Regions from separate parts of the Lysinibacillus sp. S1 genome, predicted to be linked through region 2. Evidence: a T-box and tRNA genes for the amino acid it is inferred to sense, from the RefSeq annotation. Region 2 holds a T-box; the other holds one or more tRNA genes.

Region 1 (5,674 bases), 590 kb from region 2:
TCTAAAAAAGGATGTTTTATATCCGCACCATAAAAGCCACCTATCGCCCTATCCATATAATGATTGGCTTTTGCATTTAACATTTGATGCAATAAATTTCTAGCATGATTCCGTTTATTTTTAGTTGTTCTACTAAAAGGATGTGGTTGAATGATGTACTCACGTAATCCTTTAAAAGCAGACATATTTGTATACATACAATATTTAGTTAAATCGCCGAACATATCCTTTATTTTTCCTTCTCTAACGTAATCTCTTAATAAATACGGCGGATTCGTTAAAAGTTGGTCACCACCATAACCTGTTAGGATACTATATGTATTATTGTTCACACTTGACTCTATTAAGGGAGAAATAAATTCACATGTAGGAGCAGTAGCATACGGTTCGTCAAAACGTAATATATTATTCCGAAGATCTTCATACATCAATACTGAATCATAATTTAGAAAAGTACCTTTAGAATTATATTGTTCTAATAATTCCGTTATATATGCACTTTCATCGCATTCCTTTAATTCATCAAAAACAACGCTTACCGAATTAATTTCTCCGTATCTATGCCCCAATCGTTTTGACACATTAAAAATAGTAGTTGAGTCTAAGCCACCGCTTAATAACACCGTATTTCGCTCGCTTTTCCGTACTCTCCTCAAAACTGCTTTGTTCAAAATACTTTCGAATTCTTCAATTAACGCTTCCCGATTTATAGTTGTCTCCTTCATCATCCATTTATCAGAAAATAATTCATCATAATTCACATAGTTTATTAGGTTAATTTCCTTATTTTCATAAACAAACATATTCCCACTCGGTAAACGCAAGATCTCTTTATATGGCGTTAAATAGGAATCAACAATTCCTTTTGCATTTAGATATTCTTGAAAGTAAACACCGTTCAACTCAGGTGTATTTAGATAACTTTTCAATAGAAAGATATCGCTCGCAACTACTAATTTTGTATCGGTTTTTAAATAAAAGAGCCTTTTTACCCCCAAGGTATCTCTACAGGCCATTAATGTTAAATTCTTTTTATCAAATAGAACAAATGAAAACTCGCCATCTAAACGCTTCACAAAATCCAAACCAAATGTGTTATAAAGGGAAATTAAATTAGTGAGTAATTCTTGCTCAGTCCAATCAACATTTTCATATACACCATGATTCAAAATATTGTATATCACAATGTCTCCCACTATTAACACATCATTATTTTCAAAAAACACATATGGGGTCGTATTTTGAGCATATGCTGCTTTCAAAACAAAGTTCTGTGAGGATGTGTTGAAATAATTTACTTTTGATTTACTGTTGATCTTAAGATGTCCATTTTTATCCACTTCTCCCTCCGAATTATCCATAAATTCAAACACATACCAATTCACCTAAGTTCAACTCCCTTCATATACGAGTTTGAATCTATAATCACTTTCAACGAATCAAGATTTTCCATTTCTTCAAATAGATTGTGGCCCTGATATTGAATCCAGGCATGTGCCTCTAAGGGAAATTTTTTTATCCCTATTACCATGTTTACTGGTATACCATACTTAGATTGAAGTATCTTATAACCAATTAACGTTTTGTGTATACAATCTGCTTTCCTAGGATACCAACAGCAAACTTGGTCTAAAAGAATAAACCACTCCAAAATCTCTTCAGAATTCTCCTCAGTAAAAATCTCTTTAGAACCCTCTATAGTATATTTTTTTATATAGCGTCTAAAGACTTCATCAAAACCTTTTCTCCGTATTTGGAAATCTAAAAATATTAATTCTTTGTATAAATATAAAATATTATACAAATTTAATTAAACCTCCTTTTGACAACGAATTTAAAAATCCATCTAAATCCTTTTGAATAATTAAAATATCTTCATTTGTCCTTTTAGCTATTAATTTGGAAATATCAGAGACTATTGGTGTTTTATCAAACTCTTCCCAAATAAATGAACTAAATTTATCTAGTGCGTAAATTTGATTCGTATAAATATTAATAATTAGATATTCATCCTCTTCTTTATAGGAAAGAAGATACTTTGATTTTTTTACACGCATCCCTTTTACCACTTCCTCCTCTTTTACATTGTGAACAATCCTTTAATACTGTTCCTGTATTACTACTATACACAGTCATAAGCTCTAACAGTCTCTTTACTCTTATCATCTTCTTTCTTCCACATAACCGTATTTTTTCTACTTACTCCATTACGTTTATGATTATATAAATGTAGTGGAGTAAAATGACAACTCTTGTGCTATCGATTACATCCACATCAAGTCCATCACTCAACACATATATAAAAACTGCACCTTCTAGTTGATTGTTAACTTTCAATCAACTAGAAGATGCAACTCGTAGGGTTTTATTGGTCCATGAAAGATCTTAAAAATAGAAATCTAAAAATCAATGTATAAAAGAAAATATTCTCTCTCCACCAAAGTTCAAAAAATTATTGATGTTGAAACAGATGTCTTTGTCTTTTACCTAAAATCTATAGGATAAACCTATTCTTTTCAGGCGTCTAAAATGGCACAACCTTTATAGAAAAATATTGTAAAGATATTTATTACCCTCTAAAGCCCTGTAAAATTTGTAAAACAAATTTACCTGTTTTACATAAACATAACTGCTTAGTCTATCATAGCGAACGTTCTGACACACAATGTTTTATCACATAAAAAAACAAGAATGCTAATATAAACATTCTTGTTTTAATTATGTTTCTAATGATTCCTTTGGAGATTCAAACCCATGAGTAACTTCTATGTTAAAACTCATACTATTCTCTTCCAATGAATTTTCTATACTTTTTTTATTCTCGTTGACCTTTTCTTCAAAAAGAATCCTTCTCTTTCTAAACCTGTTGCAATTCCCCTAATATAAAAAGCTCATAAACCCTGTTATATCAAGATTTATGAGCTTTCTTAATTTTTATTAATTTGATGATACCGGTGGTCGGGGTCGAACCGACACTCCAAAGGAACACGATTTTGAGTCGTGCGCGTCTGCCAATTCCGCCACACCGGCATAATGGAGATAAAAAAAATCGGATAAACCGATTAACAGTTAAAATATGGAGGCGGCAACCGGATTTGAACCGGTGATAAGGGTGTTGCAGACCCGTGCCTTACCACTTGGCTATGCCGCCGTCATACATGGAGCGGAAGACGAGGTTCGAACTCGCGACCCCCACCTTGGCAAGGTGGTGTTCTACCACTGAACTACTTCCGCAAAAATGGCTGGGGTACTAGGATTCGAACCTAGGCATGACGGAATCAAAATCCGTTGCCTTACCGCTTGGCTATACCCCAACAATGGGGCGACTGATGGGAATCGAACCCACGAATGCCGGAACCACAATCCGGTGCGTTAACCACTTCGCCACAATCGCCATAAAATTAATTGGCAGGGGCAGTAGGAATCGAACCCACACCAAAGGTTTTGGAGACCTCTATTCTACCGTTGAACTATGCCCCTAAAATAATAAAACTGGTGGAGGGGGACGGATTCGAACCGCCGAACCCTAAGGAGCGGATTTACAGTCCGCCGCGTTTAGCCACTTCGCTACCCCTCCGGGAATATCTGGTGCCGGCTATAGGAATCGAACCCACGACCTACTGATTACAAGTCAGTTGCTCTACCTGCTGAGCTAAACCGGCAAAAAAATAAGATGGGTCAGGACGGAATCGAACCGCCGACACTTAGAGCTTCAATCTAATGCTCTACCAACTGAGCTACTGACCCATATTTTAAAATAAATGGCGGTCCCGACCGGGATCGAACCGGCGATCTCCTGCGTGACAGGCAGGCATGTTAACCGCTACACCACGGGACCATTTGGTTGCGGGGGCTGGATTTGAACCAACGACCTTCGGGTTATGAGCCCGACGAGCTACCACTGCTCCACCCCGCGATAATACTATAATATTGTTAAAATAATGGTGGAGGATGACGGGCTCGAACCGCCGACCCTCTGCTTGTAAGGCAGATGCTCTCCCAGCTGAGCTAATCCTCCATCTGGGTATTGAATTGGTGACCCCTACGGGATTCGAACCCGTGTTACCGCCGTGAAAGGGCGGTGTCTTAACCACTTGACCAAGGGGCCATCGTTTGGAACACATCAAAGTGCTGGCGGAGAGTAAGGGATTTGAACCCTTGAGACAGTGTTAACCGCCTACACGATTTCCAATCGTGCTCCTTCGGCCACTCGGACAACTCTCCAAGAATGGCTCCGAAGGCAGGACTCGAACCTGCGACAACCTGATTAACAGTCAGGTGCTACTACCAACTGAGCTACTTCGGAATAATTTTAGTATATAGCCTAGCGACGTCCTACTCTCACAGGGGGAAGCCCCCAACTACCATCGGCGCTAAAGAGCTTAACTTCCGTGTTCGGTATGGGAACGGGTGTGACCTCTTTGCCATCATCACTAGACTATTTGAAAGACAATACTTATTATAACATATCTTATAAAAATTACAAGTATATTCTAATATTTTATTCTTTCAAAACTGGATAAACGGTGCATTGAATGTTTCAAACTTTTTTGGTTAAGTCCTCGATCGATTAGTATTCGTCAGCTCCATGTGTCACCACACTTCCACCTCGAACCTATCTACCTCATCGTCTTTGAGGGATCTTACTTACTTGCGTAATGGGAAATCTCATCTTGAGGGGGGCTTCATGCTTAGATGCTTTCAGCACTTATCCCGTCCACACATAGCTACCCAGCGATGCCTTTGGCAAGACAACTGGTACACCAGCGGTGTGTCCATCCCGGTCCTCTCGTACTAAGGACAGCTCCTCTCAAATTTCCTACGCCCACGACGGATAGGGACCGAACTGTCTCACGACGTTCTGAACCCAGCTCGCGTACCGCTTTAATGGGCGAACAGCCCAACCCTTGGGACCGACTACAGCCCCAGGATGCGATGAGCCGACATCGAGGTGCCAAACCTCCCCGTCGATGTGGACTCTTGGGGGAGATAAGCCTGTTATCCCCGGGGTAGCTTTTATCCGTTGAGCGATGGCCCTTCCATGCGGAACCACCGGATCACTAAGCCCGTCTTTCGACCCTGCTCGACTTGTAGGTCTCGCAGTCAAGCTCCCTTGTGCCTTTACACTCTACGAATGATTTCCAACCATTCTGAGGGAACCTTTGGGCGCCTCCGTTACCTTTTAGGAGGCGACCGCCCCAGTCAAACTGTCCGCCTGACACTGTCTCCTGCCCCGCTAAGGGGCATGGGTTAGAATTTCAATACAACCAGGGTAGTATCCCACCGACGCCTCCTTCGAAGCTGGCGCTCCGAGATCTCTGGCTCCTACCTATCCTGTACAAGTTGTACCAAAATTCAATATCAGGCTACAGTAAAGCTCCACGGGGTCTTTCCGTCCTGTCGCGGGTAACCTGCATCTTCACAGGTACTATAATTTCACCGAGTCTCTCGTTGAGACAGTGCCCAGATCGTTACGCCTTTCGTGCGGGTCGGAACTTACCCGACAAGGAATTTCGCTACCTTAGGACCGTTATAGTTACGGCCGCCGTTTACTGGGGCTTCAATTCGCAGCTTCGCTTGCGCTAACCACTCCTCTTAACCTTCCAGCACCGGGCAGGCGTCAGCCCCTATACGTCACCTTACGGTTTTGCAGAGACCTGTGTTTTTGCTAAAC
Region 2 (5,674 bases):
TGCACCATTTCAATAAGCTCTTCATCATTGAATCGTTCAAAATCTTGTGTCACTTGTACAATGCTATTTTTAAACATGGTATCACCTCAGCCACAACAGATAATTAGAAACAGTATAACGGAATTGGAAAATATGCGTCAATCAATCATTTCAACCCTCGTCGCCATTTTTCAAAGGCGAGCGCAACATCTGGCTTTAATTCTATACGGGAAGGCGGCTTACTTTCTTGCTTCCGCTTCACATCATGAGTAATTTTATGTTGGATAATACTTGTATCAATTTCTAGCTCTCTAGCCGACTTCCTTAAGGCACCATTCCCAAATATAACACTTTGCTCTGCCATATCAGAAGTTGCTACATGAATTTGTACATTTCTAGCCTTTAATTCATGTGTCATTTTTTCAATACGTTCATCTGCTGTTTCATTTTTTCGTGTATAAATGACTTCTACATCATTTTCTATATAAGATTGCTCTACTCCTGGTACAAGATGGGCGTCAAAAACAATAATTACGCGCCAACCCATTGCCGCTTTATATTCAGCCATGAGTTCTATCAACCTTCTTCGCGCATCCTCAAAATTTGTATCACGCAATGGCCGCAGCTCTTTCCAAGATCCAATCATATTATAGCCATCAACAAGCAAAATGTTTTTCATTGTTATTCAATCGCTTCTTGACGTTTACGATACACTTCGTACATTAATAAAGCCGCTGCTACTGATGCGTTCAGTGATGTGACATGCCCAACCATCGGTAAGTGATATAAAAAATCGCATTTTTCTTTTAATAAACGCCCCATCCCTTTGCCCTCACTACCGATAATGATGGCTAATGGTAATGTTGCATCCATTTTTCGATAATCTGCAGATCCCTTTGCATCTGTCCCTGCAATCCATACACCGCGTTCTTTTAATTCATCTATAGTTTGAGCAAGATTGTTTACACGTACAACTGGAACGTGTTCAATCGCTCCTGTAGATGCCTTTGCCACTACTGCTGTTAGACTCACTGATCGGCGCTTAGGAATAATAATACCATGTGCTCCTATAGCATCAGCCGTTCTCATAATAGACCCTAGATTATGAGGATCCTCTAACTCATCTAAGATTAAGAAAAAAGGATCTTCCTGTTTATTAGCTGCGGCTGCAAATAAATCCTCTAGTTCAGCATACTTATAAGCGGCAACAGAAGCAACGATACCTTGATGATTAGCACTTGATAATTGATCAACTTTCTTTTTTGGGACAAATTGAACTATGACACCACGTTCACGGGCTAAATCTAGCAGTTCATTGACGCCAGATTTTTTTACTCCTTCTGCAATCCATACTTTATTCATATCGCGGCCTGAACGAAGTGCTTCTAACACTGGGTTTTTACCGGCAATAATTTCACCATTCTGTTCTGCCATTATTTAGACACTCCTTTTGATTCCTCGATTATTTGAATAGCATATGCAATGATTTCGTAGACGCGTTCTAGTTCATTCAATAAATATAAACTACCAAGCACCGCCTCAAAGCCTGAGCTATTACGATAGGTTTGGACATCCGTATTTTTTGGTACAGAGCCGGATTTGGCATTGCGTCCACGGCGGAACACAGCCAATTCCTCCTCTGTTAAATAATTTTCATCCATCATGCGATGAACGATCATCGATTGCGCTTTTGCTGAGACGTAGCGAGTTGCCTCTCGATGTAGTGTGTTTGGTTTAACACGACCAGAGCGTAGCAAATATTCTCGGACCTTTTGTTCCAATACGGCATCACCCATATAGGCTAACGCCAGCGCTTTTAATTGTTTAACATCTTCATTGCGAAGTTTATCCAACTTAATTACCCTCGTTTCCATCTAGTTCCTTGTCGTGTATCTTCTAAAATGATACCTTGGGCTTGCAAATGGTCACGGATCTCGTCAGAGCGAGCAAAATCACGATTTTTACGTGCCTCGACACGCTCTTGTAGTAATGCTTCAATTTCTTCGTCTAATAGTTCTTCTTCTTTTGCAAATTCAATACCTAAGACGTCACCTAGTACTTCAAAGGTTTCAATAAAGGTTTCTAATACCTTCTTGCAAGTATTGGCTTCATTTAAGTAAATATTAGCAATACGAGCTACTTCAAATAATACAGAAATAGCGTTGGCTGTATTAAAATCATCATCCATTGCCTCTTCAAAATGCGCTTTCTGTTCCGCAATTTTGTTCAGCCATTCTTCTGAATGATCACCTAAACTTACAGTAGTCGTAAGGCGATGCTTCACATTGTTGTATGCTGTACGAATGCGCTCTAAACCTGACGCAGCAGCTTCTACTAGGTCCTTCGCAAAGTTAATTGGATGACGATAATGGACAGATAGCATGAAGAAACGCAATATCTGCGGGTCAATTTGTTTACGGATATCATGCACAAGAATAAAATTCCCAAGAGATTTTGACATCTTTTCATTATCAATATTAATATACCCGTTATGCATCCAATAACGCGCAAATGTTTTATCATTGTGTGCCTCTGATTGAGCAATTTCATTTTCGTGGTGAGGGAAAGTTAAATCCTGCCCACCAGCATGAATATCAATAGTATCTCCTAAATGTTCACGAGCCATTACAGAACACTCAATATGCCACCCTGGACGGCCATCTCCCCATGGGCTTTCCCAGAATATCTCACCTGGCTTAGCAGCTTTCCATAAAGCAAAATCTAGCGCATCATCTTTTTTCTCGCCCGCTTCAATACGAGCACCGATTTTTAAATCGTCAACTGATTGGTGTGATAATTTACCGTAGCCATCAAATTTACGAGTACGGTAATACACATCTCCAGCAGACTCATAAGCGTAGCCCTTTTCAATTAGCACTTGAATAAATTGAATGATATCGTCCATATGCTCTGTCACACGTGGATGAACATCTGCCTTTTTGCATCCCAGTGCTGTAACATCTTCAAAATAGGCTGCAATAAAACGCTCTGTTAATTCATGTACTTCTTCACCAAGCTCATTTGCTGCTTTAATAATTTTATCGTCTACATCCGTAAAATTGGAAACAAACTTTACATCATAGCCTTTATATTGAAAATAACGACGTACTGTATCATAAACAATTACAGGACGTGAATTCCCAATATGGATATAGTTATAAACCGTAGGACCGCAGACATACATTTTTACCTTGCCCTCTTCTAGCGGTACAAAGGTTTCCTTTTGTCGTGTTAATGAGTTAAAAATTTGAATACCCATTGTATTTCACTCTCCTTTTCTGTTGAATAAAAAAAGCGCCTCTATCACTCCTAAAAGGAATGACAGAGACGCTCGATTTGCGTGGTTCCACTCTGATTGAAGACAAAAAGCCTTCCACTTTGGACATCCATTAACGGGGATGACTCGATAAAGCCTACTCTCGTTCAGCTTTATGCTCAAAGGTGCATTTCAGTTTTGCCTAGGCTCAGACCACTTTCAGCCGATGATGGTCCTCTCTTAAGAGCATGCGCCACTTACTTCTCCTTATCAACGCTTTTTCAATGTAAATACATTTTACAACGAAAGAATGAATTGTCAATAAATTTATCTTTATTGTGCAAATTTTTCTACACGGTCAATTGCTTTCTCTTTACCAATTAAACAAATGGCGTTCGGCAACTCTGGTCCATGTGTTTCACCTGTTGTCACAACACGGATTGGCATGAACAGATTTTTACCTTTATGACCAGTTGTCTTTTGTACAGCTTTAATCGCAGCTTTTACCGCATCTGGTGTAAACTCTTCTAGCTCTTCCAATTGTGCTTTAAATGCCGCCATTACTTCAGGTACTTGCTCTCCTGCTAAAACCTCTTTTGCTTCTTCATCATATTCAATATGGTCGTTAAAGAATAGGCTAGATAATTCGACAATTTCTGCACCAAAGCTCATTTGGTCATGATAAAGTGCGATTAAATCCGTCGCCCAAGCATGTTGCTCTGCAGTAAGTTCTTCAGGTAATAAGCCTGCTTTTTGTAGATGTGGTAAAGATAATGCTACCACTTCTTCCAAAGACAACTTTTTAATATATTGATTATTCATCCATGTTAGCTTTTGTTTATCGAACATAGATGGTGATTTTGAAAGACGTTTTTCATCAAACATTTTGATAAATTCTTCTTTTGAGAAAATCTCTTCTTCTCCCTCTGGAGACCAACCGAGTAGCGCAAAGAAGTTAAACATCGCTTCAGGAAGATAACCTAAATCTTTATATTGCGTAACAAATTGAATAATCGATTCATCACGCTTAGATAGTTTTTTACGGTTTTCGTTAATAATTAATGTCATATGTCCAAAGCGTGGATATTCCCAACCAAATGCATCAAAAATCATCATTTGCTTTGGTGTATTCGATAAATGCTCCTCACCGCGGAAAACGTGAGAGATTTCCATAAAGTGATCATCTAAAACAACCGCATAGTTATATGTTGGAATACCATTTGCTTTTACAAGCACCCAATCACCAATATCTTTAGACTCAAAGGTAACTTGTCCACGAACTAAATCTTCAAATTCGTATGTTACACTTTCAGGTACACGCATACGGATTGTGTATGGCTCACCTGCCGCTTCTTTAGCAGCGATTTCATCTGCTGATAAGTGGCGACATGTACCATCATAAGTAGGAGCAGCTACACCTCTTGCTTTTTGTTCTTCACGAGATGCTTCAAGCTTTTCAGAAGAACAGAAACACTTGTAGGCTACACCTTGCTCTAATAGTTTTTCAGCGTGCTCTTTATAAATATCAAGACGTTCCATTTGACGATAAGGCGCATAAGGTCCACCAATATCAATGGACTCATCATATTCAATACCTAACCATTTTAGGTTATCTAGCTGAGATGCTTCTCCGCCCTCTACATTACGTTCAATATCCGTATCTTCAATACGTACAATGAATTTACCGTTATGATGTTTTGCATATAAATAATTGAATAATGCTGTACGCGCTCCACCGATATGTAAATAACCTGTTGGAGATGGCGCGTAACGAACGCGAACTTCTTTCGTCATATTAAAAGCCTCCTAAATTTTCGATCAAAAATTGACTTTGTTCATTTTACCACTCTGTTACAGGAAATAAAAGCGGGGTTCATCCACATTTATTTCTTGATCAATAGAATTGTTGCCATTGCCGCAATACCTTCCTCGCGACCTGTAAAACCTAATCGTTCAGTTGTAGTTGCTTTAACATTTACCTGTGAAGGCTCTGCATGTAATAATTCGGCGATACGTTGTTGCATCTGTCCAATATAGGGTGCCATTTTAGGACGCTGTGCCATAATGGTACAATCGACATTACCTAGAGAATAACCCTTATCCTCAACAATCTTCCAAATGTACTCTAATAATTTTGCTGAGTCCGCGTCCTTAAATGCAGGGTCTGTATCTGGAAAATGACGGCCAATATCCCCTTCTCCAATTGCTCCTAGAGCCGCATCTGTGACAGTGTGTAAGAGAACATCCGCATCTGAATGTCCTACTAGTCCTTTTTCATGCGGAATGGTAATGCCACCAATAATTAATGGACGACCTTCTTCAAATGCATGTACGTCAAAACCTTGTCCAATTCGAAACATATTCATCTTCCTTTAATTAATATTTATCATTATCATATCAAAATTTGCCCTAGGTTGTTTGAAAAGCGCTTTAATAATT

What was found. The T-box of region 2 lies ahead of cysS (cysteine--tRNA ligase). A T-box ahead of a tRNA ligase gene usually reads a tRNA of that ligase, here a tRNA-Cys.
Region 1: it encodes a tRNA-Cys, which carries the amino acid that the T-box ahead of cysS (cysteine--tRNA ligase) is inferred to sense. The anticodon was not compared.

Annotation. Positions count from the first base shown of each region.
Region 1 covers NZ_CP173154.1:3,480,036-3,485,709, reverse strand. Annotated here, with positions in the region: gene ACHZEU_RS17355 (asparagine synthase-related protein) at 1-1,373, opposite strand, end outside; gene ACHZEU_RS17350 (lasso peptide biosynthesis B2 protein) at 1,382-1,804, opposite strand; gene ACHZEU_RS17345 (PqqD family protein) at 1,797-2,057, opposite strand; tRNA gene ACHZEU_RS17340 (tRNA-Leu) at 2,950-3,030, opposite strand; tRNA gene ACHZEU_RS17335 (tRNA-Cys) at 3,078-3,151, opposite strand; tRNA gene ACHZEU_RS17330 (tRNA-Gly) at 3,160-3,234, opposite strand; tRNA gene ACHZEU_RS17325 (tRNA-Gln) at 3,240-3,314, opposite strand; tRNA gene ACHZEU_RS17320 (tRNA-His) at 3,319-3,394, opposite strand; tRNA gene ACHZEU_RS17315 (tRNA-Trp) at 3,407-3,480, opposite strand; tRNA gene ACHZEU_RS17310 (tRNA-Tyr) at 3,494-3,577, opposite strand; tRNA gene ACHZEU_RS17305 (tRNA-Thr) at 3,587-3,662, opposite strand; tRNA gene ACHZEU_RS17300 (tRNA-Phe) at 3,675-3,747, opposite strand; tRNA gene ACHZEU_RS17295 (tRNA-Asp) at 3,763-3,838, opposite strand; tRNA gene ACHZEU_RS17290 (tRNA-Met) at 3,842-3,916, opposite strand; tRNA gene ACHZEU_RS17285 (tRNA-Val) at 3,943-4,018, opposite strand; tRNA gene ACHZEU_RS17280 (tRNA-Glu) at 4,034-4,108, opposite strand; tRNA gene ACHZEU_RS17275 (tRNA-Ser) at 4,133-4,224, opposite strand; tRNA gene ACHZEU_RS17270 (tRNA-Asn) at 4,230-4,306, opposite strand; rRNA gene rrf (5S ribosomal RNA) at 4,323-4,438, opposite strand; rRNA gene ACHZEU_RS17260 (23S ribosomal RNA) at 4,551-5,674, opposite strand, start outside.
Region 2 covers NZ_CP173154.1:2,888,849-2,894,522, reverse strand. Annotated here, with positions in the region: gene sigH (RNA polymerase sporulation sigma factor SigH) at 1-77, opposite strand, end outside; gene ACHZEU_RS14320 (NYN domain-containing protein) at 146-658, opposite strand; gene rlmB (23S rRNA (guanosine(2251)-2'-O)-methyltransferase RlmB) at 661-1,413, opposite strand; gene ACHZEU_RS14310 (Mini-ribonuclease 3) at 1,413-1,853, opposite strand; gene cysS (cysteine--tRNA ligase) at 1,838-3,238, opposite strand; T-box leader at 3,300-3,518, opposite strand; gene gltX (glutamate--tRNA ligase) at 3,569-5,029, opposite strand; gene ispF (2-C-methyl-D-erythritol 2,4-cyclodiphosphate synthase) at 5,119-5,595, opposite strand.